Regions from separate parts of the Nonomuraea sp. 3N208 genome, predicted to be linked through region 1. Evidence: riboswitches for the same ligand, from Rfam matches in the RefSeq annotation. Region 1 holds a riboswitch; each other region holds the start of a gene.
What was found. Region 1 has a riboswitch for thiamine pyrophosphate ahead of thiC (phosphomethylpyrimidine synthase ThiC). Riboswitches for the same ligand answer to the same signal wherever they lie in the genome.
Positions count from the first base shown of each region.

Region 2: it holds a riboswitch for thiamine pyrophosphate, as region 1 does, so the genes downstream of both, ACTWPT_RS33090 (purine-cytosine permease family protein) here and thiC (phosphomethylpyrimidine synthase ThiC) in region 1, are expected to answer to the same signal.
Region 3: it holds a riboswitch for thiamine pyrophosphate, as region 1 does, so the genes downstream of both, ACTWPT_RS51090 (TenA family protein) here and thiC (phosphomethylpyrimidine synthase ThiC) in region 1, are expected to answer to the same signal.
Region 4: it holds a riboswitch for thiamine pyrophosphate, as region 1 does, so the genes downstream of both, ACTWPT_RS03065 (FAD-dependent oxidoreductase) here and thiC (phosphomethylpyrimidine synthase ThiC) in region 1, are expected to answer to the same signal.

Region 1 is NZ_JBQQBR010000001.1:10,877-17,997, forward strand. It holds gene ACTWPT_RS00080 (tetratricopeptide repeat protein) at 84-650, shown strand; gene ACTWPT_RS00085 (AIM24 family protein) at 699-1,364, shown strand; gene ACTWPT_RS00090 (cellulose binding domain-containing protein) at 1,391-2,446, opposite strand; gene ACTWPT_RS00095 (universal stress protein) at 2,570-3,406, opposite strand; gene ACTWPT_RS00100 (hypothetical protein) at 3,419-3,772, opposite strand; gene ACTWPT_RS00105 (class I SAM-dependent DNA methyltransferase) at 3,811-4,416, opposite strand; TPP riboswitch at 4,468-4,580, shown strand; gene thiC (phosphomethylpyrimidine synthase ThiC) at 4,573-6,177, shown strand; gene ACTWPT_RS00115 (SDR family oxidoreductase) at 6,114-6,977, opposite strand; gene ACTWPT_RS00120 (SCO6745 family protein) at 7,104-7,121, opposite strand, start outside.
Region 2 is NZ_JBQQBR010000024.1:133,687-140,807, forward strand. It holds gene ACTWPT_RS33075 (MFS transporter) at 1-256, opposite strand, end outside; gene ACTWPT_RS33080 (winged helix-turn-helix transcriptional regulator) at 332-766, shown strand; gene ACTWPT_RS33085 (rhodanese-like domain-containing protein) at 763-1,086, shown strand; TPP riboswitch at 1,126-1,239, shown strand; gene ACTWPT_RS33090 (purine-cytosine permease family protein) at 1,230-2,567, shown strand; gene ACTWPT_RS33095 (methylated-DNA--[protein]-cysteine S-methyltransferase) at 2,527-3,105, opposite strand; gene ACTWPT_RS33100 (ATP-binding protein) at 3,203-5,071, shown strand; gene ACTWPT_RS33105 (ATP-binding protein) at 5,214-5,648, shown strand; gene ACTWPT_RS33110 (YidC/Oxa1 family membrane protein insertase) at 5,632-6,288, opposite strand; gene ACTWPT_RS33115 (DUF6412 domain-containing protein) at 6,351-6,551, opposite strand; gene ACTWPT_RS33120 (hypothetical protein) at 6,548-6,721, opposite strand; gene ACTWPT_RS33125 (response regulator transcription factor) at 6,816-7,121, shown strand, end outside.
Region 3 is NZ_JBQQBR010000055.1:29,823-36,943, reverse strand. It holds gene ACTWPT_RS51120 (anti-sigma factor family protein) at 1-225, opposite strand, end outside; gene ACTWPT_RS51115 (sigma-70 family RNA polymerase sigma factor) at 266-790, opposite strand; gene ACTWPT_RS51110 (hypothetical protein) at 967-1,680, opposite strand; gene ACTWPT_RS51105 (hypothetical protein) at 2,412-3,020, shown strand; gene ACTWPT_RS51100 (DNA polymerase domain-containing protein) at 3,061-4,011, opposite strand; gene ACTWPT_RS51095 (histidine phosphatase family protein) at 4,035-4,655, shown strand; TPP riboswitch at 4,675-4,770, shown strand; gene ACTWPT_RS51090 (TenA family protein) at 4,758-5,438, shown strand; gene ACTWPT_RS51085 (maleylpyruvate isomerase family mycothiol-dependent enzyme) at 5,442-6,074, opposite strand; gene ACTWPT_RS51080 (MarR family winged helix-turn-helix transcriptional regulator) at 6,139-6,564, shown strand; gene ACTWPT_RS51075 (carbon starvation CstA family protein) at 6,548-7,121, opposite strand, start outside.
Region 4 is NZ_JBQQBR010000002.1:145,127-152,247, reverse strand. It holds gene ACTWPT_RS03100 (YbaK/EbsC family protein) at 68-544, shown strand; gene ACTWPT_RS03095 (GNAT family N-acetyltransferase) at 555-1,127, shown strand; gene metF (methylenetetrahydrofolate reductase [NAD(P)H]) at 1,453-2,316, opposite strand; gene ACTWPT_RS03085 (polyprenyl synthetase family protein) at 2,469-3,536, shown strand; gene thiE (thiamine phosphate synthase) at 3,670-4,317, opposite strand; gene ACTWPT_RS03075 (Rv2175c family DNA-binding protein) at 4,295-4,669, opposite strand; gene ACTWPT_RS03070 (NAD(P)/FAD-dependent oxidoreductase) at 4,700-5,863, opposite strand; TPP riboswitch at 5,922-6,038, shown strand; gene ACTWPT_RS03065 (FAD-dependent oxidoreductase) at 6,007-7,121, shown strand, end outside.

The sequences.
Region 1 (7,121 bases):
GGGGCGGGGTGGCTGGGGATGAGTGGGTTGAGCGGGCTCGGTGGTTCTATGAGCAGGCGGTCTTTGCCGGCGATCTTGGTGGGTTGGAGGTTGCCGAGCGGGAGTTGAACGCCGTTGAGGCCGATCTCTCGTTGGCCCGTGGGCGGGTCGCACACGCGCGGTTCCTCGGTGGTCAAGGGGAGGATGCCGAGGAGCTGGTGTTGTTCGAGCGGGCGGCGGAGCTCTACCAGGCGGTCGGGGATGTGCGGGGTGAGGGGGAGGCGCGCTTCTGGGTGGCGATCTTTCATCAAGTCGTTCGGGGCGATCATGGGGCTGCGGTGCCGGTTCTGGAGCGGGCACTGGAGCTTGCGGGGCGGGCCGGGGATCGGTTGACGGTCTCGTACGTGCTTCGCCATCTCGGCATCGCCGAGCACGTCGCGGGGCGGCTGGAGGCGGCTCGGGAGAAGCTTGAGGAGTCCGTTCGGCTGCGGCGGGAGGTGGGGTTCCTGCCGGGGGTGGCGGCCAATCTTGTGGGGTTGGCGTACGTCGCCATGGACGGTGGCCTGCGGGATGAGGCGGTGCGGCTGCTCGACGAGGCCTATACGGTTGCCGAGGCCAGTGGTGCCACAGTGGTTCTGCGCTTGGTCGAAGAGGCGCGTGCGCGGGTGTAGGGCTCTTCCGTACGCTGGCGGCAACATTCCCGTTCGAAGGGTTGAATCGTGCGTAGCTCGATTTTCGGCAATCTCGACGGCCAGCCGCTGCCCGGCGGGTTCGCGCTGGAGAACAAGAAGATGTTGCGGGTCCAGTTGCCTCATGAGGTGCTCGCCAAACAAGGCTCGATGGTCGCCTTTCAGGGGCAGATGGACTTCGATTACGAGGGCGCCGGAGGGCTTGGCAAGCTGTTCAAGAAGGCCGTCACCGGTGAGGGCGCCTCACTCATGCGGGTCCGCGGTGAGGGGCTGCTCTACCTGGCCGACAATGCCGACGACATTCACCTGTTCTACCTGGAGAACGAAGGGCTGACCGTCAACGGGCGGAATCTGCTGGCGTTTCAGCCGCAGCTCACTTGGGACATCCAGCGGGTGCAAGGGGCTGGGGTGGCTGCGGGTGGGCTGTTCAACACGACGGTCACGGGGACCGGGTGGGTGGCGGTGACCACGCACGGGACACCGGTGCTGCTCGACGTCGCCCGCATGCCGACGTTCGCCGATGGGCAGTCGGCGGTTTGCTGGAGCACGGGGCTTCAGGTCGGGGTCAACCGGACGATGAAGGTGGGAGCGTTGATCGGGCGGGGGAGCGGGGAGGCCATGCAGCTGGCGTTCAGGGGGCAGGGCTTCGTGCTGGTGCAGGCCAGCGAAGGTGCCCCCATAGTGACCACTTCTTGATGCTGCCGGTCGGCTGGTGGCGGCTTCTAGGCGCAGGTCGGGGTGGGGGCGGTGTTGGTGCCGTTCCAGGAGGCCAGGAAGCCGAACGTGGCCGTGGCCCCGGGTGCCAGGGAGCCGTTCCAGCTCACGTTACGCACCGTCACCTCCGCGCCGCCCGCGCTCAGCGTGCCGTTCCAGATCTGGCTGATCTGCTGCCCGTTGGCGAACGTCCACCGCACCGTCCACCCGCTCATCGGCGTGGTGCCGGTGTTCTTGACGGTGACCTCGCCCTGGAAGCCGCCCTGCCACTGACCGGCGTTCTTGTACGTGGCCGTGCATCCGCCACCACCGGTGGGGGTGACGGTGGGCGTCACGGTGGGGGTGACGGAGGGCGATGGGGTAACGCCGGACAGAGCGTTCACCAGGGCCGGGTACCACTTGTCGGAGATCTTCTGGTCGCCCGCCGCGTTCGGGTGCACCCCGTCGTACGTGTCCGTGCTGGTGCTGAACCCCGTCCATTGGTCCACGACCGTGATAGGCGACTGCTGGGTGGAGGTGGTGGCGGCCCAGCCGGGGATGGCGTTGTTCAGGTTCACGGCGCGCTGGGCGCATTCGGCGCAGGTCGACGGGTTCATTGGGATGATCTTTGCCACGAGGATCTTCATGGTGGGGTTGCTGGCCCGCATCTGGTTCACCAGCGTGGTGTAGGCGCTGAGGATCGTCGCGGGCGGGATGTTGCTCCACACGTCGTTGGTGCCGAAGTGCATCATGACGATGTCGGGCCTGGTCGCGGCGAGCCAGCCGGGTAGCTGGTTCTGGTTGGCGACATTCGTGGCCAGGAATCCGCCGTGGCCCTCGTTGTCGCCGTCGTACGGGACCGAGCAGCCCTGCGCCGGGAGGGTGCCGACGAAGTCGATGTCCGTGTAGCCGGTGCTCTGGAGCTTGTTCCAGAGCAGGGCCCGCCAGCAGCCGGGGGAGCCGGTGATCGAGTCGCCCAGGGGCATGACCCTGATGGCGGCGGCGCTCGCCGGAGTGGTCGTCAAGAACATCACCGCGCCGGCCATCGCCAGTAACGCCGCCAGTAACGCCCAGGTCTTCCGCATCGCCCGTACTCCCGTCGTCGCCTGGCGCAGATCGTAGGAGCGCGGCTCGGAGACGGGAAGGCGGCGGCCCGGGCAGAGGGGCGCGACCTGCGGCGATGCGTGATCGGGGATGTAACTTTCAGCTCAGGGGCGGACGATGGCGAGCGGGCACGGCGCGTGGTGGAGCAGGGCCAGGCTGATCGATCCCATGATCATCCCAGCCAGTTGCCCGTGCCCGCGCGACCCCACCACCAGCAGGTCGGCCTGGGCCGCCGCTTCCTTGAGCACCTCGACGGGGTGCCCGTGGACGACCTCGGCCACTACCTCCACCCCTGGATGCCGCGACCGGCCGTGGGCTGTCAGCTCCTGCAGCGCCCGGAGGGCGTCCTGCTCGCCGTTGGGGTCGGCCGGTTCGAAGCCGCTCGGGTGCGGCCAGGCCCACGCCTGTACGGCACGCAGTCGCGCACTGTGCAACTCGGCCTCGGCGAGGGCGAAGTCGAGCGCCCGCAGCCCGCCTGGCGAGCCGTCCACCCCGGCCACGATCTCCCGGCGTGGCGGCCGGGGCGGCTCGCGGACGAGGACCACATTCGTGCCAGCGTGCGCGGCCACTCCGTGCGCGACGGACCCGACCAGCAGCCCGCGTACGCCGCCGATGCCCCGGCTGCCCACGACCAGCAGCTCGGCGCCTTCGCAAGCATGGATCAACGCGGTACGTGGATCGCCGGGCAGCAGCTCGGTGGCCACCTCCACCGACGGATGCTCGCGACGGACCCGGTCCTCGGCTGCCGCGAGCACCGTGGTGGCGCCCTCGCGCATCCACCGCCTGACCTCGGCGTAGTGGCCGCCGGGTGTCTCCTCGCACACCCACTTCGGCACGGCGTGGGCCACGACGAGCGACGTGCGGCGAAGTGCGGCCTCGGCGGCGGCCCACGCGGCGGCCTCCAGGCCGGTGCGTGAGCCGTCCACCCCAACGATGATCACAACGACCGCCTTTCAGGTAAGCGCGTAGCACTCCACCTCTGCCCGGCGGAACGGCAGCCCTTGGTCCGTGGAGTCCTTGGTGCACTGGCGCTCGGCCCTGCTGAGCTTCAGCGTGCCGCAGACGGACACGCCGGAGTACGTGCGGCAGTCGAGCGTGGGGTCGGTTTCTCCGACTCGGTACATGGCCTTGACGTCCGCGCGGCACTGCGTCCGCGCCCGCGCCGTATTGGCGTAGCGGCATTGGCCCATCAAGGTGTCGTACTGCTCCTGGCTGACTTCGTGCTGCTCCATGCCGTCCCCAGCGGCGGTGGTCCCTCCCAACGCGGCCACCACCACGAGTCCTGCGACAGCGGCTATCTTCATCATGGTTTCCCCTGATGGGGACGTACCGCCCAGGGCGCTCATCAAACCTCGCGGCGGCGCGCCAGCACGTTGAGCCAGGTGCGGTGGGTGGTGCTCATACCGTGTTCGAAGACCTCGAACCCGGTCGATTCCAGCATCGCGAGCAGCGTGTCGGGGTCGCGGTGCACGAACCACCGGGAGACCGCGGTGTCGTACGGGATCGGCTCCCATTCCTGCCTGTCGCCGGCCGATGTGCTCATACCGAGCACACCGTCCGCCCGCAGCGCCGCCGACCAGGCGCGCAAGGTCGGCTCGGTCTCGTCGGCGGGCACGTGGAGCAGCGCGGCGCAGCACCACAGACCCGCGAGCGAGCCGGGGGCGAGCGGCGGCCTGCGCAGGTCGCCCAGCACGGCGGGCACTCCGCGGGCAGCGGCCAGCCTGGCCATCTCGGTCGAGCGGTCGACCCCGACGACCGGTAGGCCCTGCTCCAGGAACCAGGCCGCGTCATGCCCAGGACCACACCCCAGGTCGGCCACCGGTCCCCGAACCACCTCGGCGAACCGCTGCCGGAAGGCCAGAAAGCCGTCGCTGCGATTGGCGCTGCGCTCGTCGAAAATCCGTGCGATGCGGTTGTAGGTGGCGGTCGTCCGGGAGGTGGGATCGTCCATGTTCCCGATCATGCCAGGTTTGGCGCGGCGCACAGGGTGGGTACGACCATCGCCGACCAACGCGGGAGCCCGGTGCGGACCGGGCTGAGAGGACGGCTGACAGCCGCCGACCGCCAGAACCTGCTCCGGATAATGCCGGCGAAGGGAGTTTGCGCGATGCATGACGCGCGTTTTACCAAGGTTTACACCAGTGACCTCCGTGTGCCGATGCGCCAGGTGCGCCTGTCGAACGGATCGGCGGTGACGTTGTACGACACGTCAGGCCCGTACACCGACCCCGCCGTCGAGACCGACGTCAGGCAGGGGCTGCCGCGCCTGCGCGAGGAGTGGGTACGCGACCGCCGCGCCGCCGGTCAGCCCGTCACCCAGGTCGGCTGCGCCAGGAAGGGGCTGATCACCAGGGAGATGGAGTTCGTGGCCGTCCGCGAGGGTCTCGACGCCGAGTTCGTACGCCAGGAGGTCGCGGCCGGCCGGGCCATCATCCCCGCCAACGTCAACCACCCCGAGTCCGAGCCGATGATCATCGGCCGCAACTTCCTCGTGAAGATCAACGCCAACATCGGCAACTCGGCCGTGACGTCCTCCATTGAGGAGGAGGTCGAGAAGATGACGTGGGCCACGCGGTGGGGCGCGGACACGATCATGGACTTGTCCACCGGCCCGGACATCCACGAGACCCGCGAGTGGATCATCCGCAACTCGCCGGTCCCGGTCGGCACCGTGCCCATCTACCAGGCGTTGGAGAAGGTCAAGGGCCGTCCGGAAGACCTGTCGTGGGAGGTCTACCGCGACACCCTCGTCGAGCAGTGCGAGCAGGGCGTGGACTACGTGACCGTGCATGCGGGGGTGCGGCTGGCGTACGTGCCGCTCACCGCCGGCCGCAAGACCGGCATCGTCTCGCGCGGCGGCTCGATCATGGCCGCCTGGTGCCTGGCGCACCACCGCGAGAGCTTCCTGTACGAGCACTTCGCCGACATGTGCGAGATCCTGGCCCGCTACGACGTGTCGTTCTCGCTGGGCGACGGGTTGCGGCCCGGCTCGATCGCGGACGCCAACGACGAAGCCCAGTTCGCCGAGCTGCGCACGCTCGGCGAGCTGACGCGGATCGCGCGTGAGCACGACGTCCAGGTCATGATCGAGGGCCCGGGACACGTGCCCATGCACAAGATCAAGGAGAACGTCGACCTGCAGCGCGAGCTCTGCGACGACGCCCCCTTCTACACGCTCGGGCCGCTGGTCACCGACATCGCCCCGGGCTACGACCACATCACCTCCGGCATCGGGGCCGCCATGATCGGCTGGTACGGCACCGCCATGCTCTGCTACGTCACCCCCAAGGAACACCTCGGCCTGCCGGACAAGGACGACGTCAAGACCGGCGTGATCACGTACAAGATCGCCGCCCACGCCGCGGACCTGGCAAAGGGACACCCGCGGGCGCAGGAATGGGACGACGCGCTGTCGGACGCGCGGTTCGAGTTCCGCTGGGAGGACCAGTTCGACCTGTCGCTCGACCCCGAGACCGCCCGCGCGTTCCACGACGAGACCCTGCCTGCCGCGCCTGCCAAGACCGCGCACTTCTGCTCGATGTGCGGGCCGAAGTTCTGCTCCATGCGGATCAGCCACGACATTCGCGAGGCGGGCTACGCGGACAAGGCGGCGGAGTTCCGGCAGCGTGGCGGCACCGTCTACGTCGATCAGCCCGGCTCCCCGGCCGACAGGGTCTCGCCGCCGACCGGGGCCAGCACCTCGCCCGTGTAGTACGACGACAGCCGCTCGGCGGCGAAGAACACGTACGACGGGGCGATCTCGTCCGGATCGGCGGGCCGCCCCATCGGCACGTGCTGCCCGAACTTCTCCACCTTCTCCTCCGGCATCGTGGCCGGGATCAGCGGTGTCCACACCGGCCCCGGCGCCACGGCGTTGACCCTGATGCCCCGCTCGACCAGGTTCTGCGCCATGGAGTAGGTGAAGGCGTTGATCGCGCCCTTGGTGGCCGCGTAGTCGATGAGCGACTTGTTGCCGCGCAGGCCGTTGATCGAGGAGGTGTTGATGATCGCGCTCCCCTCCCGCAGGTGGGGAAGCGCGGCCTTCGTCACGCGGTAGTAGCTGTGGATGTTGACCGCGAACGTACGCTCCCACTGCTCGTCGGACAGTTCCTCCAGCGTGTTCACCGGCGCTTGGTAGGCCACGTTGTTGACGAGGACGTCCAGCCCGCCCAGCTCGGACACCGCCTGCTCGACGACCGCGCCGCAGTGGGCGCGGTCGCCCAGGTCGCCGGGCAGCAGCGCGCAGTGCCGCCCTGCCTCCCCGACCAGCTTGCGGGTGTGCGCGGCGTCCTCGTGCTCGGTCAGGTACGCGATCGCGACGTCGGCCCCTTCCTTGGCGAAGGCCACCGCGACCGCCCTGCCGATTCCCGAGTCGCCTCCGGTGATGAGCGCCTTCTTGTCCTTGAGGAGGTTCCTGCCCTCGTAGCCCCGCATCTCGTCACGTGGCTCGGGGACCATCCCGCCCGTGCGCCCTGGGTACGGCTGGCTCTGCGGTGGTGTCGTTTCCGGCATGCCCAGCGGTCTGCCCTGGTCAGGGCATGCATAACGCGCGACCTCCCGCAGCTTGCGGACGCGCAGACCGAGGACGATCAGCCAGAACCGGCGCTGCTGCCGGACGAGCAGGCGGCCGGCGCGTTGTCAGCCGAGGCGGAGCAG
Region 2 (7,121 bases), on a different contig from region 1:
AGAACGCCAAGAACACCCCGAGCCAGAGCAGGAACATGCGGCGGCGGCCCAGCAGGTCGGCCGCTCGGCCGCCCAGCAGCATGAAACCGCCGTAGCCGAGCACGTACGCGCTCACGACCCCGCTCAGCATGCCCGTGGACAACCCCAGGTCGGCCCGGATGGACGGGAGGGCGACGTTCAGCATGGCCACGTCGATGCCCTCGAGGAAGATGGCGCCGCACAAGACGGCGAGGACGCCCCAGGAACGGGCAGGCATGACAAACCCCCGGTTACGTATAGGCAGTCGGTTCTCTCTTGTAACCGTCCACATCTTGGGCCAGCATGGAATGTCATGGAAGACGGCACTTTCAGATCACTCAGTTACTGCGACAGCACCGTGGACGACGACTATGACGTGCGGCAGTGGGACGCGCGGGAGGACTGCGAGGTCCGCCAGATACTGGACCGCATCGCGGACAAGTGGTCGCTGCTGGTCATCGCGTTGCTCGACTGCCAGAGCCTGCGTTTCTCCCAGCTGCGCCGCGAGATCGACGGCGTCAGCCAGCGCATGCTCAGCGTGACCCTGCGTCACCTGGAACGCGACGGGCTGGTGTCCCGTACGGTGTACCCCGTGGTGCCGCCCAGGGTGGACTACGCGTTGACGCCGCTCGGCCGTACCTTGCACCAGACGATCAAGGCCCTGGTCACCTGGACCGAGGAGCACCAGGTGGAGATCGCGACGGCGCGTGCCGAGTATGACGCAAGGCAAGAGATGATGGAGGCATGACCGTTCCTGAGATCGAGGCCAGTGCCCTTCCTGGCGACGCTTACCTGCTCGACGTGCGTGAGCAGGACGAATGGGTGGCCGGCCACGCCCCTGACGCCGTGCACATTCCCATGACCCAGATCCAGCAGCGGGTCGACGAGGTGCCCGGTGACCGCACGGTCTACGTCGTCTGCCGGGTGGGCGGGCGGTCGTTGCAGGTGGCGGCCTGGCTCAACCAGCTCGGGCGGGAGGCGGTCAACGTCGGCGGCGGCATGCAGTCGTGGGAGGCCGCGCGCCGCCCGATGGTCAGCGAGACCGGACAGCAACCTTTCGTGGCCTAACGCGAAATCTCCCTTTATGGCATCATGAGGGCGCTAACTTCAGATTGTCGCGGGAGCTCGGGGTGCCGGGCTGAGAGGGCAGCTATCCATCCGCTGCCGACCGCCTGAACCTGTCCGGGTAATGCCGGCGTAGGGAGTGCGCGATGACACATGTCGCCGACGAAGTTCCGCTGACCCTCGAGGGAACGCCCCCGAAAACGCTCGGCGTGCTCGATCAGGGCGCGCTCTGGGCGAACCTCGGAGTCAGTCTCCTGGGCTTCTCGGGCGCCCTCTACCTGCTCAACCCCCTCGGCAACGCCCCGCTCAGCCTGATCGCCGCACTCACCGCCACCGTGGTCGGCAGCCTGATCGGCACGTCCATGGTGGGCCTTGCCGCCATCCCCGGCACCCAGACGGGGCAGCCCTCGATGGTGCTGCTGCGGGGGCTGTTCGGTGCCAAGGCGTCCTACGTTCCCACGGTGCTGAATATCGTCCAGATGCTCGGCTGGGGCGCGTTCGAGCTCTGGGTGATCGCCAAGGCCGCCACCGCGATCTTCGGCGGCATCCCGTACCAGGTGTGGGTGATCGCGGCCGGGGTGCTGACCACCGCGCTCACGATCTGGCCGCTCGGGGCGGTCCGCCTGATCCGGCGGTACGTCACCATCGGCGTGATCGTGTCCATGATCTGGTTCACCTGGTTCCTCGTGTCCGAGGCGCCCGCGCACACCGGTGGGAACTGGACCGCCTTCCCCGCCGCCGTGGACTACGTGATCGCGCTGTCGGTGTCGTGGGTGCCTATGGCCGCCGACTTCGCCAGGCACTCCAGGTCCAGCAAGGCCGCGTTCACCGGCGTGGTGGGCGGCTACACGCTGGCCCAGGTCGCCTGCCTGGGGCTGGGCGTGTACGCGGTCGCCATCGCCGGGGCGAACGCGGTGCTCGCCGACGGCACGGCGGTGTTCAGCCCGTTCGTGGCGGCGCCGGTGGGCGCGTTGTTCTTCGCGATCCTGGTGCTGCGTGAGACCGACCAGTCGTTCGCCAATGTCTACTCGACCACCGTGTCGCTGCAGAACCTGATGCCGCGCGTGGACCGGAGAGTGTTCTCCACCGGCATCGGCGTGCTCACCGTCGCGATCGCGCTGGTCGTGGACGTCACCTCGTACGGCGCCTTCCTCGGCGTGATCGGCGCGGTGTTCGTGCCGATGTTCGCGGTGCTCGCCGTCGACTACTTCGTGCTGGGGCGCGCGGATCGGTGGAACACCGCCGAGAACGCCCCCTTGCGCTGGACGATGCTGGTGCCGTGGGCGCTCGGCTTCGTCGCCTACTGGCTGACCACCTCGACGCCTACCGTCCCGGCGTGGGACGACTTCTGGACGGGAACTCGCGAGGTGATCGGCTTCACCCGGCAGTCCTGGATGAACGGCGCGCTCGGCGGGGCCTTGGTGGCCGCGCTGGTGACGCTGCTCATCGGTCTGCTGCTGCGGCCGCGCGTTGCTCGACGTTGAGCAGGTGCTGCTTGGCGGCCGGGCCGCCCGCGTAGTCGCCGATCCCGCCGTCCTCGCGCACCACCCGGTGGCACGGCACGACCACGCAGACGGGGTTGGAGGCCAGCGCGTTGCCGATCGCCCGCAACGCGCGCGGCCTGCCGATGCTCGCGCCGATCTCCTCCAGCGTCGTAGTCGTGCCGTACGGCACCGCCATGGTCTTCTGCAGCACCGTACGGGCGAAGGACGTGGCCAGCGTCAGGTCCACTGGCGTGGCGAACGCACGCAGGCGGCCGGAGAAATAGGCGTCCAGCTCCCTGCGCACCGGGTCGAGCCGGCGCGGGTCCGGGCCGATGAACCTGCCCACATGCCTGGTGACCAGCTCGAAGACGGCGTTCTCCGGCTCGAAGGAGCACGCGGCGACGCCTTTGCCGGTAACCGCCAGCACCAACCGGCCCAGCGCGCCGTCGTAGGTGCCGAAGGCGATGTCCGGCGGCGTCTGGCCCCGATAGGTGGTGGAGGTCACGCGTAGCAGGGCATCCAGATCGCCGCTCGTCATGCCTCCACCCCTTCCCCGCGACTGAGAAATCGCCGTGACCGCAGCGTATCGGACGGATCGCCCGACGTACCTACCTCGCCACGGGCACTATGGAGGTGTGGGGGACCAATGGGCCGGTAGTGACGATGAGATCGCCCGAGCGGTGCTCGCCAGCTCACCCAACGCCGTCGTGGCGCTCGACAGGGACCAGAGCGTGCTGGTCTGGAACGAGGCCGCCGAGCGGCTCTTCGGGTGGACGGCGGAGGAGATGCTCGGGCGCAGGGCCCCGATCGTGCCTGCGGAGCTGACCGCCGAGCTCAACGCCGTGCTCGAACGCGTGCGTACCGGGGGCCAGGTGTCGTTGCGCACCAAACGCCTGCACAGCGACGGCAGCGTGCTCGACGTGCGGGTCGACATCAGCGCGTTGCGGCTGGGCAGCGCCGTGGCCGGGTACGTGTGCGTGCACCACCTGGCCAGGACGGACGAGGTCGCCAAGAACCGTATGGCGCGCCGGGCCAGGCTCGTGCGCAAGCTGACGGACGTGGTCGGTGACATCAACTCCGAGCTGGAGCTGTCGGCCGTGCTGGACCGGATCTCGGCCAGCCTCACCGAGCTGACCGGGGCGGACGCGGGCGGGTTCGTGTTGATCGAGGAGGAGCGGTTGCGGCTGGTCAGCACGTACCAGCTGCCGGAGTCGATCAGGGGGACCACCACCGACCTGCGGACCAGCCTCGTGGATCGGCTCTTACGAACCGGCAAGACGGTTCTACTGCAGTCGAGCGAGCTCGACGACCTGGTGTGGGCGAAGCTCAACGGGCTGCACACGATCGCGCTGGGCCTCGCCGCCGTCGGCGGGCGGCCGTACGGCGCGCTCTACGCGCTCTTCGCCCGGCGCACGCCGGGGCATCTCGAACTGGAGCTGCTGGAGCTGCTGGCCGGCCACGCGGGCATCGCCGTCGGCAACGCCGTCGCCTACCAGGAGGCAGTACGGCAGCGGGCGCACGAGCAGGCCGTGTTCGACGCCAGCGCCGACGGAATCGCCGTGCTGGACCAGGCCGGGCGCGTGGTGCGGTGGAACCCCGCCGCCGCCGAGATCACCGCGTTCCCCGCCGACGCCGTCATCGGCGGGCCGCCGCCGTTCCCGCTGCCAGAGGCGGGGGAGAAGCTCACGTTCCAGATGGAGAGCGGGCGGTGGCTGGACGTGGTGAGCGCGCGGGTCGAGGAGACCGGCGAGGTCGTCGTGGACTTCCGCGACGTGACCACGGCCAAGGAGCTCGAGGAGGCCAAGGACCTGTTCCTGGCCACGACCAGCCACGAGCTGCGGACGCCGATCACGATCGTGCGGGGGTTCGCGAGCACGCTGGACTCCCGCTGGGACAAGCTGAGCGACCCTGAGCGACGCTCGGCCGTGCACACGATCGCCGAGCGGGCCAGGTCGCTGGGGCAGCTCATGGACCACCTGCTGCTGGGCGCCAGAGCGGGCGCGGACGAGCTCAAGGTGCGTATCGAGACCTTTGACCTGGCCGAGCGCATCCACGCGGCCACGCTGGGACTGCCCGCTCTGTCGGACAAGCATCGGGTGGAGGTCGTGCTCCCCGACAAGCTGCCGAACGTGCTCGGCGACGCGCTGGCCACGGACATCGTCCTGGGGCAGCTGCTGGAGAACGCGTTCAAGTATTCGCCGAAGGGCGGGCTGATCAGCGTCGAGGCCTGGCCGGAGGACGACAACGTCGTCGTGGTGGTCGACGACGAAGGGGTCGGCATCGCCCCGCCGGACCGCGAGCGGATCTTCGAGAGGTTCGTCCAGGTGGACAGCGGCGACCGGAGAAGGTTTGGTGGAGTGGGGCTCGGTCTCTACATCGTCCGCAGCCTCGCCAGAGCACAGGGAGGCGACGTGAGCGCTCATCCGAGACCTGAAGGTGGCACCAGAATGCGGCTCATCCTTCGGTGCCCGTCCACTATCGGATCCGACACACCGATGCGGTAACGAGGTGGTCACGGTTGAGCTGACCTATCGTCCAATGTGTACAAGCTGTGATCGAGATGCGGTTTCTGGGATCGAGTAACGGGGCATTTCGGTCGTACCGGGGAGTGTTCCCGCGGGGGGCACAGGGAACGGGGAGGTGGGTGTGTCAAGCGTGGTGCTGCTGCCGTACGCGCCGTCCAGCGTTGCCGTCGCCCGCCAGCGTCTGAGCACTGACCTGCAGGAAAGTGGGGTCTTTTCCGCGGCGATCGACGATGCGGTGCTCGTGGTGAGCGAATTGCTGAGCAACGCGCTGCGGCACGCGCATCCGCTGCCGTCGGGGATGGTGAGGGTCGCCTGGCTGCGCAGCGACGATCACATAGAGGTGGCGGTCAGCGACGGGGGCGCGGCGACCGAGCCGCGGGCCGGCCGCCCGACCCTGTCCTCGCTGGGGGGCCGGGGGCTCGGCATCGTGGAATACGTGGCGGAGAGCTGGGGGGTACGTCACGACGGGGACACCACGACGGTGTGGGCCATCCTGCCCGCCCCCAAAGGATCGATGAACGGGCAGGTCGCAGCAGCACTCAAAGAGGCCGGCTAGCCAGTACGGCCCGCTCTCCGGTCGCCCAAGCCGTGGACACCAGCAGGTAGAGCCCGGCCGCCAGCGGGAGCACGAGCGCGGCCAACACGGAGCCGTACGGCAGCAGCCGCATGATCCTCCGCATCACCTCAGGTTGTTCCTCGGGAACCTTGATCTGCCTTGCGGACAGCCATGCCACCGCTGTGACCAGTGCAATGACCAGAACGAAGACCAAAACCGGTGCACTGACCAGACCGTAATTGGCGACCAGTCCAGCAACTTGTTGCCCTAGCGGCGCCCCGAACAGGTCGTGACCGGCCAGCGCGGTCGGATGCGTGGCCACCCGGTACATCAGCCACATGAACGGCAGCTGCACCAGCATCGGCAAGAACCCGGCGAATGGCGAGCTGCCTTCCTTGGCGTAGAGCGCACGCGTCTCCTCGGCCAGCCGCTCGGGCTTGCGCGAGTAGCGTTTCTGCAGTTCGCGAAGCTTGGGCGCGAGTCGTTCGCGGATCTTCACCGTACGGGCCTGGCGGACGTTGAGCGGCAGCAGCAGGAGCCGCACGGTCACCGTGAACAACACGATCGCGAGCGCGGCATTGCCCCCGGCCATGCCGATGATGAACGTGACAAGAGAATCGATCATGAGCCCTTCGATCAACGGGAGATGAGATAGGGCTCACATGCCGGCGAGCCCCGCTTACGTGTGGAAGCGGGGCATGCCTAGGGGGCTCGTGGACGCGGGCGTCCGGCCGCGTCGGGGTCGCGCTGGCGCTGGAACGCCGTACGGCGCGCGTAACTCAGCGGAAAGCTCGGCGGCTCCCCGCTGAGGACGGGCAGCAACATGGCCGCCCACGTGGCCAGCAGCAGGATCGCCATCATGGTGATCCCGACCAGCCACGGATCAAGCAGGAAAAGCGTCAATGTGACCGGGAGGACTTGCCGACGACGGTGACCGCGATGAAGACGACCAGGGCGACCACACCGATGATCAGCGCGACCTTGACCAGGACTGCCAGCATGGGCAGCAGGAAGTTGAACACCACGAAGAGACCTAGCAGGGTCCCTAGGACGAGCATCACGACTTTACCCATGGAGCCACCGTACGTCCTCGGGGCATGATCCGCGAGGCTTACGAAGCTATGACGTCCATGCCGCTTCCGCGGGGCTCGGCCGTACGGTGTAGACGTGAACACGCGCATCCTGGTGGTCGATGACGATCCGACCGTCTCCGAGGTCGTCGCCCGATATCTGGAGCGCGACGGGCACGAGGTCGAGTGCGTGGGCGACGGCGCGGAGGCGCTGCGCAGGGCGCTGGCGCACCCGCCGGACCTCATGGTGCTCGATCTCATGCTGCCCAAGATCGACGGGCTGCAGGTCTGCAGGAAGCTCAGGGAGCGCTGGCCGGTCCCGGTGATCATGCTGACCGCGCTCGGCGAGGAGATCGACCGCGTGGTCGGCCTGGAGACTGGGGCCGACGACTACGTGACCAAG
Region 3 (7,121 bases), on a different contig from region 1:
GGCGGCGCGGCGTACCAGAAGCGACTCGACTTGGGGGTCCGGCGGATTCGGCAGGAGGTCGTCCGGGTGCACCCCCCTGATCAGCTGCCCCATCTCGGCGAACGCCCCCACCTCGCCGGCGCAGCTGGCGCAGCCTGCCAGATGGCGTTCGAAGGCCGCCCGCTCGTCCTCGTCGAGCAGGCCGAGCGCGTACGCGGCCACGTCTTCGTGATGCACCTCGGTCATGGCTGCACCACCCCCCTTTCCTTAGTGTGATGCGCCTCCGTCACGGCAACATCACCCCCCTTTCCTCCAATGCGACGCGCAAGGCACGCATGGCGTAGTACACGCGGGACTTCACCGTGCCGACGGGCACGCCGATCGTCTCCGCCGCCTCCTGGATCGTGCGGTCGAGCAGGAAGGTCTCCGTGAGGACCTGCCGGTGGGCCGGGGACAACGAGAGCATCGCGTCGGTCACGACGATCTCGCGTAATAAGCGCTCGTCCTCGGCGGCCACGGGCTGGACCCGTTCGGGGATCTCTTCGACGGTGTCCAGGGGGCGCGTGCCGGAGCGGCGGCGGTCGTCGATGACGACGCGGCGCGCGACGGTCGCCAGCCAGGGCATGAGCGAGCCCGAGTCGGTACGGAGATCGTGGAGGTTGCGCCAGGCGCGGACCAGGGTCTCCTGCACGACGTCCTCGGCCCAGCGCCGATCGCCGCCCGTCAGCCGGATGGCGAAGGCCATCAGGGAGGCGCCGTATTCGCGGTAGAGGGCTCGAACCATGGCTTCGTCGGTTACGCGGTGATTCACGCGCGCTCCTCGCGCTGCCCGATATCGTGAAATATCGACCATGCAACATCTGCACCGATATAGGAATTCATACTGTAGCCAGCAGCGGGGGCGGCGACCATGTACTTTGCCCCTCTGGTCGTACAGCTAGATTCAAACGATAAATCGGGCCACATCCCCTGGAGAGGGGATTATGATCATTCGGACCACGATCCGCGATCCGGCGCCTCCTCCGAGCTCGATGTCGAGGTGACGGCGGAGCCGGTGCCGAGCACGTCCTGCCAGCCGAGCTCCCGCGCCGCCCCGGAGATCAGGACGACCGCGACCACGACGATCGACACACCGAGCGCCAGCCCGGCGAGGAACACCGGCTTCCGCCAGAGCGGCGTGGACACGAGCGTCGCCTCGTAAGAAGGGGGCTCGGCCGGCCTGAGCCGGCTCTCGGCCTCACGCAGCAGGTCGTCCACGCTCCCGCGGGAGACGGCCGCGGAATGGCCGAGCAGGATGCTCACCAGCTCCACAGCCGTCGGGCGCGAACCCGGGTCGGCCTGCCGGCACTCGTCGACCACCGCGCGCAGCGCAGGGAGCAGCCGGTCGAGGTAGGGCTCCGCGCCCTCCCCCGCCCACCGCCCGGTCGCCGCGAACACGATCACATCGGCCCAGTCACGCACGTCGCGCGAGGGGAACTCACTGTCGCGCGGCCCCGCCGCGAAGTACGCCTGCCCGTGCGCCCCGATCATGACGTTCCCCGGGTGCAGCCGCAGCCCTGCGATCCCGGCCAGATGCAGCCGGGCCATGGTGGTGGCGCTGCCCAGCGCGATCCGGTAGAGCGCCTCACCCTTGACCGGCCCGGCCGCCCTCACGACGTCGCCGAGCGGCCGGCCGCTTCCCAGGTAATCGTGCGGTTGCAAAGCCCTGCCTGCGTTCCATCCGTCGACTTCGCGGCCGTGAAAGGACCGGCCGGGCGCCGCATCGCCCAGAGTGGCGACGGCACCACGATGAGGGGCGTCGATCCCGGCTGAAGTCCACTGAAATTCCATCGCCATCCCCAGTGCCGGTTGATTCGCACGAGGTGGGCGCGCCGATGTTCGCCCAGGTGAGCCTCTGCCCCGGCCATCGGCGAGCGCCGTTTACCGCCACGTTGTACGCCGTCCGCCGGACCCGGGTTCAAAGGAATGCACGAAAGGTCTGGCACGGCGGTGAACAGCTCATTGCCGTGGCCGTCGGGGTCGCGTACCCGAGATCGCACATCCGCACAAGCAGGAGGGATAGGGCGAGTTGAAGCTCTGCCATGAAATCACTGGATCCTGCTCGGGCAGGTCAAAAGTGGACAACTAGGCGCCGCCTGTGCTCACCGGTGATTCACATCTACAGGAAGCGTCCGCACGATGAGTTCTGCGGCCTCGGGAAGTTCGGAAACCCATGGAGGCCGACCGGCGTCACAGTCTGGCCCTTCCGTGCGCCGGCACCCTCGGACAGGACCCGAGGGTGGCCCAGCCGGGGACGGCATTCCGGGGAAGATGCCGTCCCCGCGCTGCTGGCTTCTCCAGTCGCGCGACCCCCTGGGATCCTCTCGGCTTGACCTTCACGCGACGTCAACGTGTCCAATCGGAGGTGACCGGCGCCGAGGGAAAGGACTGCGATGCTCAAAGCCGCGCTACGGATCTTGGGGTTCGAGCTCAAGGGCCTGGCCAGCATAGGATTGTGGATCTTTCGCCGCCGGCACGGCGTGCCCGGGGGCGCGTCCGTAGCGACGTACGCGAAGGAGCAGACGTTCACGCTGTCGCTGATGTTGTTCGCCATGGCGGTCGAGACCGTGGTCGTCGACGTGCTGCTCGTCGCGACCGGTGTGCCCGCGTGGATTCGGTTCACGGTGCTGATCGGCGATGTGTACGGGCTGCTGTTCGGAGTCATGCTGGCCGCGGCCAGCGTCACCCGGCCGCATGTGATCACCGCTGACGAGCTGCGCATCAGGTACGGCGCCTACCTCGACCTGCGCGTACCCCGGGAGCGCATCGCCGCCGTGCGCACGAGCCGCAACGACAACGAGGGCAGCATGGTTTCGGTCAAGAACGGGCACGTGAGGGTGGCGGTCGCGTCCCGGACCAACGTGACGATCGAGCTGACCGAGCCGGTCGCGTTCCTCCGCCCGCTCGGCCGCCGCGCGGAGGCCACCACGATCAGCTTCTTCGCCGACAAACCGGAGGCGGTGGTGGCCGGTCTGCGATCCGATCGCGTCGTACGTTCCTAACGCCAGGTCCACGTCCAGCGCTGTCGCACCGCGCCACCTCCTACTCGGCGTCGCGGCGGGCACGTGCGCGGCGCTTGCCCTCGTGCATCGCCTGCACGCGGGCGATCGGGATCGTGTGCCCCTCCTCGATCAGGTCGGCCGGGAGCCGCTGCGGTGCGGGCATCGCCTCGGCCCACGGGTCGGCGTCCTTGAGCAGCCCGGCCGCGGTGTGCACGGTGAAGTCGCGCGCCGACACCCGGTCGAGATCCGACCAGGGCACAGGGAAGGACACGGGCGCGCCGGGCCGCACGCGCGGGCTGTACGCGGCCACGACCGTGGCGCCGCCCGCCCTCGTGGAGTCGATGAACACCTTGCCCGCGCGATCCTCGCGGATGAACGCCGTGGTGGCCAGCGCCGGATCCACCCGCTCGGCGCGGGCGCCCAGCGCGCGGGTGGCCGCGGCCAGGTCATCCACAGCGGTCCCCGCCACCACGGGGACGAACACATGCACGCCCTTGGCCCCGCTGGTCTTCACCGCGCCCGCCAGCCCACAGTCCTCCAGCGCCTGGCGGACCAGGAACGCGGCCCGCACGGCCAGTTGGAAGGACTCGCTGCCTTCTGGCGGGTCGAGGTCGAGCACCATGTGCGTCGGCTGGTCGCCGGCGAACAGCGACGGGTGGTACTCGACCGCCCGCTGGTTGGCGAACCACAGCAGCGTACGCCGGTCGTCGCACACGGCGTAGGTCACCTGCCGGCGGGACGCCTCGGCCCAAACGGAGAACCGCTTCACCCATTCGGGGGCGTATTTCGGCAGGTTCTTCTGCATGAAGGGATCCTGCCCCGGGCGTACCCGGATGACCGAGAGCGCGCGGTCACGCAGGACCGGGATGATCCGGTCGGCGACCGCGTCGAGGTAGTCGACCAGGTCGCGCTTGGTGGCGTCCGCCCCGTCGAACAGCGGTTGGTCGAGGTTGCTCAGGGCCACCCCGTCGCGCGTCTCATCGCTGCTCACCCGCCTCACCATATAGGGGAAGAATGGGCGAGACCATGACCCGTTACCTGTATCTCGCCCGCCACGGCGAAGCCACGCCGGACGGCCACGCCCTGACCGGCGATGGCCGCCGCCAGGCCGCGCTGCTAGGCGCACGCCTGCGGGAAGTGCCCTTCGCCGCCATCCACCACGGCCCGCTCCCCCGGACGACACAGACCGCCCGGCTGATCGGCGAGCACCTTCCCGGCGTCCCCGTGCACGCCTCCGAGGCCGCCGGCGACTACATCCCGTACCTGCCGCGCAAGGAGGAACTCGCCCCCGAGTACGCCGACCGTCTCCTCGGGTTCGTCGCCCAGTTCCCCGCGGACGAACGCGACCGCGGCCCGGCCCTCGCCGCCGAGGCCGAGCGTGCGTTCACGGGTCCCGTGGCGGACGGAACCCGGCACGAGCTGGTGGTCACGCACAACTTCCTCATCGGCTGGCTCGTCCGCGCCGCGCTGGACGCCCCGGAATGGCGCTGGCTCGGCCTCAACCACTGCAACGCCGCCCTGACCGTCATCCGGTACGCACCCGACCGCCCGTCCTCCGTGCTCTTCTTCAACGACATGGGGCACCTGCCCGCCGAGCTCCGCTGGACCGGCTTCCCGCCCGAGCTGCGCGAGTGAGCCCTTTGTTACAGTGGGCCGCGTTGACGCGGGGTGCCCGGACGTCCGGGCTGAGATCACACCCGTCGAACCTGCTCTAGCTCGCACTAGCGAAGGGACGTCATGTTCTGCGATGACATGTGGCTGCGCACGGCCGAGCTGATGAAAGCCATCCACGACCACCCCTTCAACGTCGCGCTCGGCGACGGCACGCTCGAGCGCGACCGGTTCGCGTTCTACATCGTGCAGGACGGCCGCTACCTGGAGGCGTTCTCCAAGGCGCTGGCCACGGCGTCGGCGCGGGCCACCGACCCGGCGGACGCGGCGTTCTTCGCCCAGAGCGCGCACACCGCGCTGGCGGCCGAGCGCCTGCTGCACGCCGGCTACGTCAAGGAACTAATGCTCGACGCCGAAGTGGCCGCCATCGCCACGTCGCCGACCTGCCTGGCGTACGCGTCGTTCCTGCAGGCCACGGCACTCGCCGCGCCGTATCCCGTGCTGGCCGCGGCGGTGCTGCCGTGCTTCTGGATCTACCAGGACGTCGGCACGGCGCTGCTGGGGCGCACTGGTGACGTGCCGGACCACCCGTACCGGAAGTGGATCGATACCTATTCGGACCCAGGGTTCGCGGCGTCCGTCCAGCAGGCAAAGACCATCGCCGACCGGCTGGCCGCCACCACGGATCCGGCGACCAGACAGGCCATGACCGAGGCGTACTGCACGGCGGCGGCGTACGAGTGGATGTTCTGGGACAGCGCCTGGCGGCGCGAGACCTGGCCCACTGCGGAGTGGCTCGCCCCCTGACCGCTATGGCAGGCGCGTGGTCAGCGCCGCCGTGCCGGCCCCGGTGAGGCTCGGCAGCGCGGCCGGGCGCCCGCTCAGCAGCAGGAGCAGCGCCTGGATGGAACCCTCCACCACCTCGCCCGCCCCGACCGTCCAGTCCACGTCGGTGGCCACGAGCCGGAGCCCGCGCAGCCGCCGCTGCGGATGGAAGGGGAAGCCGCGCTCCCAGATGTGGGTGGCGCAGGCGCGGGCCGGAACGTGCGGCATGGCGCGCTCGATGCCGAGCGGCACCGTGATGTCCTGGCCGTGGACGAGCGCGTCGAACAGCGGGTCGAGCGGCTTGGTCGAGGGTGCCCGGCGGCGTGAGCCGGCCGACTCGCGCACCTGCGCGACGATCTCACCGATCGGCAGCCTCGCGTGCCGTACGGCCGAGTCATGGACCATGCGGTTGAAGTTGCCGCGTGCCTTGACGAACTCGACCAGCCCCCACGCGAGGTTCACCCGGGTGGCGATCGCCAGGTGGGCGGCCACGTCGCGGACCCGCCACCCGGCACACAGCGACGGCCGCTCCCAGTCCTGCTCCGGCAGCGAGTCGAGCAGGTCGGCCAGGCCGCGCCGCTCGATCTCGAGGGCAGCCCAGATCTCTTCCTGGTGCATCGCACACTCCCAATTGCTAAGGTAGCCTTAATATAAGGCATCCTTAGCAATTGGGAGAAGACCCGTGGCCGCCACTCATCCGCCGCACGTAGTGGCCCTGCTGTACGAGGCGTACCTGCGTCTGCAGAACGTCGTGCAGGAGGCAGGCAGGGCGTACGACGCGAACGTCCGGCCCGCGCACTCGGCGGTGTTCTTCCACATGGAGCACAAAGGCATCCGGTTGAGCAGGCTCGCCGAAAAGGCCCAGATGACCCCCCAGGCCATGGGGGCGTTGGTGGACGACCTGGAGCGGCTGGGCTACCTGCGCCGGGTGCCCGACCCGGCCGACCGCCGTGCCAAGCTGATCGTCTTCACCGAGCGGGGCGATGACGCGCTGAAGATCGGCTATGCCGCCATCGACGAGGTGGAGCGCCGGGTGGCGGCGTTGCTCGGCGAGGACGGTCTCGCCGAGCTGAACGCCACGCTGAGCCGCATCATCCAGGAGTTTTAGCCATCATCTCGCGTTCCTCGCGGGTGGGGATGAGCCCGGACGGTGCCACGAGCGTCGACTCCTCGAACGGCGCCTCAGTCGTCGGCAGCGGCTCCCGTGTCCTGATCGCCTTCACCCAGACGCGGGCCGCGTCCAGGATGACGATGATGATCATGATGGCGAACAACGCTGCCAAGATGCCGTCCACGGTGGAGTTGATCACGATTTGCTGCATCGCGTCCATGGACTTGGCGGGCGCGAGCAGCTGGCCTTGGTCGAGCGCCGCCTGGTAGCGGTCACGCTGGGCGAAGAAGCCGAGCCCCGGGTCGGGCGAGAACACCTTCTGGTAGCTGGCCGTCAGCGTCACGGCCACGTCCCAGGCCAGCGGCACCGCCGTCACCCAGGCCCATTTCAGCCGCCCACTCTTGATCAGCAGGGTCGTGCCCACGGTGAGCGCGACCGCGGCCAGCAACTGGTTGGCGATGCCGAAGAGCGGGAACAGCTGGTTGATGCCGCCGAGTGGGTCGTTGACGCCCTGGTAGAGGAAGTATCCCCAGGCCGCCACGACCACCGCGCTG
Region 4 (7,121 bases), on a different contig from region 1:
ATCAAAGGACCTTATACCAGTCACCACGAATGGGTAATCAAGCGGACAATCTGTTTAGAGTGTCTCCATGTCTGAGAAGTTGCCGGCGAATGCCGTAGTCGTGGAGTCCGCGCTACGTGCGCTGGGGGCGAACGGCGAGATCGTCGTCCTGCCCGAGAAGGCGCCCACGGCGGCCACGGCCGCCGCCCAGGTGGGCTGCGAGGTCGGGGCGATCGCCAACAGCCTGATCTTCGACGCCGACGGCGCCCCGCTGCTCGTGCTGACCAGCGGGGCGCACCGCGTGAACGTGGAGCTCATCGCCCGCACGGCGGGCGTCCAGCGGGTACGCCGCGCGACCCCCGAGTTCGTCCGCGCCGCCACCGGCCAGCCCATCGGCGGCGTCGCCCCGGTCGGGCACCCGGCGCCGGTGCGGACCCTGGTGGACAACTGGCTGAGCAAGCATGAGGTGGTGTGGGCGGCCGGAGGACACCCGCTGACGGTGTTCCCGACCACCTTCGACGAGCTGGTACGGATCACCGGGGGCACTCCGGTGGACGTCGAGTAGTGTGCGACGGGTGATCGAGTTTCGCGGGGCGGGCCCGGCCGGATTCACCGAGCGACTGGAGACGGTGATCGGCATTTACACGGCCGCGATGAACCCGCCCGAGGATCAGATCACCGGCCGCAAGGCCATCATGCGAAATCATGCGACATATCCCCATTTTCAGTGCTATTTCGCCCAATTGCGCGATTCATCCCCTTCGGGGGATATCCCCGAAACCCGAATCGTCGGCTTCGCGTACGGCTTCCGCGGCGCACCCGGGCAGTGGTGGCACGACGTGGTGTTCAGAGCGCTCACGGAACAATCGGGCCGTGAGGTGGCCAACGCCTGGCTGGGGCACGCGTTCGAGCTGGCCGAAATCCACGTCCACCCGGACTACCAGGGCAAAGGCATCGGCCGGGCGATGATCAGGACGCTGTGTGCGGGCCGCCCCGAGCACACGGCCGTCCTGTCCACCCACGACCAGCCCACCGCCGCCCGCCACCTCTACGCCAGCCTCGGCTTCACGGACCTGCTGACGAGGTTCGTCTTCCCGGGCGGCTACGAGGAGTACGCGATCGCCGGCCGCCCCCTGCCCCTGCCTTGACGGTGCCCCTGATGAAGCCGTGACTGATGGGTTTACTTCTGCATGCCGAAGGGCACCATCCATGACAGAAAGTGACGGACCCTTTACATGTAGTCGACCACCGTCCCCCGCCCGTCACCCGCCCGGTCCCCCTGCGGGCGAGTGGCGGGCTCACCACTTTCAAGGTCAACACGACGCCGTTACGGCGCCCGACCCCGTGCGGGGTCAGACAGCGTCTCCCTGGAGGCCCCCAGCCCTGGTCGGTGGGTGGGTGCCCCTGGGCGACCGTAACAGATGGGGGTTTTGATCAAACGTCGGCGGAGTGCCGCCGGGCGACCGTAACAAATCAAGCAGAAAGCGACACGGCGAGGCGCTGGAACACTTCGCGGGTGGCGCTGGAGCGGTTGAACGTGATGAAGTGAATCCCCGGCGCGCCCTCGTCCAGCAGCCGCTGGCACAGCTCCGCCCCGTGATCGATGCCCAGCCGCCGCACCGCCGCCGGATCGTCCGCGACCGCCTCGAAGCGCGCCGCCACGTCCGGCGGGAACGGCGCCCCCGACAGCTGCTCGGAGCGCGCGATCGTGCTCATCTGCGTCACCGGCATGATGCACGGGATGATCGGCGTGTCGCAGCCCCTGGCCGCCACCCGGTCCCGCAGTCGCAGGTAGTCCTCCGCCTGGAAGAACATCTGCGTGATCGCGTAGTCGGCCCCAGCGCGGCACTTGCGCACGAAGTATTCGGTGTCGGCCTCGATGGACGGCGAACGCGGGTGCTTGTAGGGGAAGGCCGCCACGCCGACGCAGAAATCGCCGGCCTGCCTGATCAGCCGCACCAGCTCCTCGGCGTAGAGCACGCCCTCCGGGTGCCGCACCCAGTCGCCGCTGGGGTCGCCAGGGGGGTCGCCGCGGACCGCCAGGATGTTGCGCACGCCCGCGTCGGCGAAGCGCCCGACCAGGTGGCGCAGCTCGCGGACCGAGTGGTTGACGGCGGTGAAATGCGCCACAGGCGTGAGCGTGGTGCCGTGGGCGATCCGCTCCACGATGTCGACCGTGCGGTCACGGGTGGAGCCGCCGGCGCCGTAGGTCACCGACACGAACGTCGGCCGCAGCGACTCCAGCTCCCTGATCGCCCGCCACAACTGCCGCTCGCCCTCGTCGGTCTTCGGCGGGAAGAACTCGAACGAGAACGTGCGGCCACCGGAAGCGAGCATGTCGCGAACGGTGGGAACACGATCGGGCCGGATAGAGGGTCGACCAAGCGCCATGGCCCAAGGTTACAGGCAGCCGCCCGGAACCACAGATCGCCGAGCGCTTAACGTCAGCCGGGATCGGCGCGCGATCGCCCGGCCACTAGTCTCAAGGCATGACCACTGACGCCGCGCGCATACACATCCTGCGCACGCACGTGGAACGGGCCCTGGGCGAGTTCGTCGAGCGACAGCTGCCCGCCCCCGGCGACCCCGATCTGGAGCCGCTGCGCACGGCCGCCGACGAGCTGCTGGCCGGCGGCAAGCGGCTGCGTCCCGCGTTCTGCTACTGGGGCTGGCGCGGCGCGGGCGGCACGGACGTGCCCGAAATCTTCACCGCGGCGGCCTCGCTGGAGTTGCTGCAGGCCAGTGCGCTGGTGCACGACGACGTGATGGACCAGAGCGACCTGCGCAGGGGCATGCCGGCCGCGCACCGCCGTTTCCAGGCGCTGCACGAGAAGGCCGGCTGGCACGGCTCTGCGGAGCAGTTCGGCGAGGGCGCGGCGATCCTCCTGGGCAACCTGCTGCTGCTCTGGTCGGGCGAGATGTGGCGCACCAGCGGCCTGCCCCGCGAGTCGCTGGAGGCGGCCCAGCCCGTGCACGATCACATGCGTACCGAGCTGATGTGCGGGCAGTATCTGGACCTGCTGGAGCAGGCGCACGGGGAGAACACGTTCGACTCCGCCCTGCGCGTGGCGCTGTTCAAGAGCGGCAAGTATTCGGTGGAGCAGCCGCTCAGGCTCGGTCTGGTGCTCGCCGCCCAGGAGCTCGCGCCGTGGATGGACGACCTGTGCACCGGGTACGGCACGCGGGTGGGGATCGCGTTCCAGTTGCGCGACGACATCCTGGGTGTGTTCGGCGACCCGGCGCAGACCGGCAAGCCGGCGGGGGACGACCTGCGTGAGGGCAAGCGGACGATGCTGGTGGCCCGCACGCTGGCGGCCGCCTCCCCCGGCGAGGCGGAGACGGTCCGGCGCCTGCTCGGAGATCCGGGGCTGGATGCGCGCGGAGTGGCCACGCTGCGCGGGATCATCGAGGGCACCGGGGCGCTACAGGAGTGTGAGGACCTGATCGGCGACTACCTGGGCGAGGCTCTGAGCGCGCTCGACCAGGCGCCGATCGCGGCCGAGGCCCGTGTGGCGCTGACCGAGCTCGCCATCGCGGCCACCTCCCGCAAAACCTGACCGTCCCACCCATGGGGCGTGAACGACCCACCGTCGGCGCGGCTGGTGAGCACTGCGCCACACGATCGCACGGCGAGCTGCCCACGGGACAATGCCGCCCATCGGACAACGGCCGTCAACCGGACAACGGCCGTCAACCTGCGGCGGCCGCTGACAAGCGCTTGGCGAACTCCGCCGCCGCCGCGCCCGGGTCGTACGCGTCGGTGATCGCCCGTACCACCACAACCCGGCGAACCCCATACGACATGACCTCGTCCAGGTTGGCGAGGTCGATGCCGCCGATCCCGAACCACGGCCGCGCCGCCCCCACCGACGCCGCGTGCCGCAGCAGCGCCGGCCCCGGAGCCGGACGTCCGGGCTTGGTCGGCGTCGGCCAGATGGGCCCGCAGCAGAAGTAGTCGACGCCCTCCTCCACCGCCGCGGCGGAAGCCTCGGCGGCGGAGTGGGTGGACCGTCCGATGACGATGTCGTCGCCGAGTATCTCTCGCGCGACCGTCACAGGAAGATCGTCCTGCCCCAGGTGGAGCACGTCGGGCCGGGCGGCGTAGGCGATGTCCGCCCGGTCGTTGACGGCCAGCAGCTTGCCGTGCCGGTCGCAGGCGTCGCGGAAGACTTCCAGGAGGGCGAGTTCTTCGCGTGCCTCCAGGCCCTTCTCCCGCAGTTGGATGATGTCCACGCCCCCGGCCAGCACCGAATCGAGGAACTCCGCGAGGTCGCCGCGGTCGCGGCGGCCGTCGGTGCAGAGATAGAGGCGGGCCTCAGAAAGCGAGGGCCTGGGCACGCCGCTTGACCTCCGTGTGACGGCCGGCCTTGATCGCCTCGATGGGCGACCCCGGCAGCGACTCGTCTGGGGTGAAGAGCCAGCGCAGCGCCGCGACATCGTCGTAGCCGGCGTCCTGCAACACGGTCAGTGTGCCGGGTAGGCCCTTCATCACGTCTTTTCCGTCGAGGAACACTGCGGGCACCTGTGGCCCGCCGCTCCCCCGGCGCACGCCTAGGAGCTTGTGGTCCTTGAGGAGTTGCTTGGCCCGCCCGATGGGAAGCTCAAGGCGCTGGGCCACTTGGGGGAGCGTCAGCCACTCGTCTACGAGTTGGTCGGTCTCCCGGTCGATCTGTGCAACAGAAAGCGTCACGAAACCACAACTACCACATGCCGTGCTTGCTCAAACAACACAATCTCGTAGGGACACTTCTGGATCTACCAGGCGTTCCGCATCGAGCCGGTGTCCCGCGGCGATGATTCTACGGCCCTGTACGAGGTCTCGCGGCCGGTCCACGGCGAGCACCGCGGCGAGGGCGCCGTCGGCGTCGAGCCAGACGGCCGACCATTTGCCTTCCGGGTCGCCGCGGTAGATGAGGCGCTCTCCCGCCTGGTGGTGCCCGGCGTACTGGACCATGTGCCCGAACTGCTCCGACCAGAAGTACGGCACCGGGTCGTACACCGCGTCCTCGCCCAGCAGAGTCGCCGCGGCGACCTCGGGGGCGTTGAGCGCGGTGTCCCAGTGCTCGATCCTGAGCCTGGTACCGAAGCGGCGCGACCACCACGCGGCGCAGTCTCCGACGGCGACCGTGTCGGGCAGGGAGGCCCGCAGGCGCTCGTCCACGACGACGCCGTTGTGCAGGTCGATGTCGGCGTCGGCCAGCCATTCGACGGCGGGTCGCACGCCGATGCCGGTCACGACCACGTGGGCCTCGACGAACTCGCCGTCCACCAGCCGCACGCCGCCCTCGTCCACGGACCGGACCATGGTGCGGAGACGCAGGTCGATGCCCTCATACCAGCGCTGAGTGCGGGCCCCGATCTCCGGGCCGACGGCGGTCGCGAGCGGGGTGGCGGCCGCCTCGATCACCGTGACCGCGCAGCCGGCGCGGCGGGCGGCGGTGGCCACCTCGGCGCCGATCCAGCCGGCGCCGATGATCGCGACCCGGGCGCCGGGCACGAGCATGGCCCTGAGCTCGTGGGCGTCGTCGAGCGTGCGCAGCACGTGCTGGGGACCGTCGCCGGGCAGCCTGATCGGCTCGGATCCGGTCGCGATGACCAGGCCGTCGTAGCCGATCTCGCCCTCGGTCGTCTCCACGACGCCCGCGCGCAGCGCCTTGGCGCTCACGCCCGGGCGGAAGGCGACGTCGAGTGCGGCCAGGTCGGTGTCGAAGAAGCTGGTCTCGGCGTCGCCGAGCAGCACGCTCTTGGACAGGGGCGGGCGGTCATAGGGGCGATGCCGCTCCTGCCCGATCAGGGTGATCCCGCCGCCGAACCCGCGCCCGCGCAGCGCCTCCACCGTGCGGACGCCTGCCAGGCCCGCTCCCACCACCACGACATGGTCCACGTTCAAGACCCTAACGGGGAGCGTGCTTCGGCGTCGCACCGAGGCCGTAGGCTGGGGACGTAAGACGCGCGGGAGTCCGGCCGTTACCGGGCTGAGAGGAAGGCTGCACCGGGCCTTCGACCGCAAGACACCTGATCCGGATCATGCCGGCGAAGGGAGCGCATGTGGATGTGATCGTAGGCGGCGGGATCGTCGGGCTGTCCATCGCGTGGCGGCTGGCCCGCTCCGGGCGGCCGGTCACGGTGGTGGATCCGGCCCCGGCCTCTGGAGCTTCGTACGCGGCGGCGGGGATGCTGGCCCCGGTCAGCGAGGTGACCTACACGGAGACGCCGCTGCTGCGACTGGGGATGGCGTCACTGCGCCGCTGGCCCGCCTTCGCCACCGAACTGGCCGAGGACGCGGGCTGGGTGGCGGCCGATGCCGGCGCAGGCGCCGCGGGCGGGCCCCGGGTCGGGCCGTTCGGCGGGCTGGAGATCGGCGACGGGCCGCGGCGCGGGCTGGACCTGCGGGCGGACGGGACGCTCGACGTGGCGTTCGGAGCCGACGATCTGGCGGCGCTGGACGAGCTGGCGGCGTACATGGACAAGCTCGGGCTGCCGGTCGAGCGGTTGACCGGGCGCGAATGCCGGCGCCTGGAGCCCATGCTGGCCCCGTCGGTGCGCGGCGGGCTGCTCGCTCCCGAGGACGCCTGGGTGGACCCGCGGCGGGTGACGACTGCCCTGCTCGCGGCTCTGGACCGGCTGCACGTGCCGCTGGTGCGGGCGCGCGCCGCGGGCCTCCTGCGGGACGCGGACGGCAAGGTCGTCGGGGTACGCCTCGAGCCGCCACGAGAAGGGCCTCAGCCACCGTCCGAGCTGCGGGCGGAGCGGGTCGTCCTGGCGGCCGGGGCCTGGAGCGCCGAGCTGGCCGAGGTGCCGGTGCGGCCGGTCAAGGGGCAGATCATGCGGTTGCGTTCCCCGCAGCCGCTGCTGAGCCGGTGCGTACGCGGCACCGTGCACGGCTCGTACGTCTACCTGGTCCCCCGCGGCGACGGCGAGCTGGTGGTCGGGGCCACCCAGGAGGAGCTGGGGTTCGACACCAGAGTGACCGCGGGCGGGCTCTACGAGCTGCTGCGCGACGCCAGGGAGCTGGTGCCGGGCGTGACCGAGCTGGAGGTCGCCGACGTGGTGGCCGGGCTCCGGCCGGGCACGCCGGACAACCTGCCGATCATCGGCCCGAGCGGGACGCCGGGGCTCACCCTGGCCACCGGGCATTACCG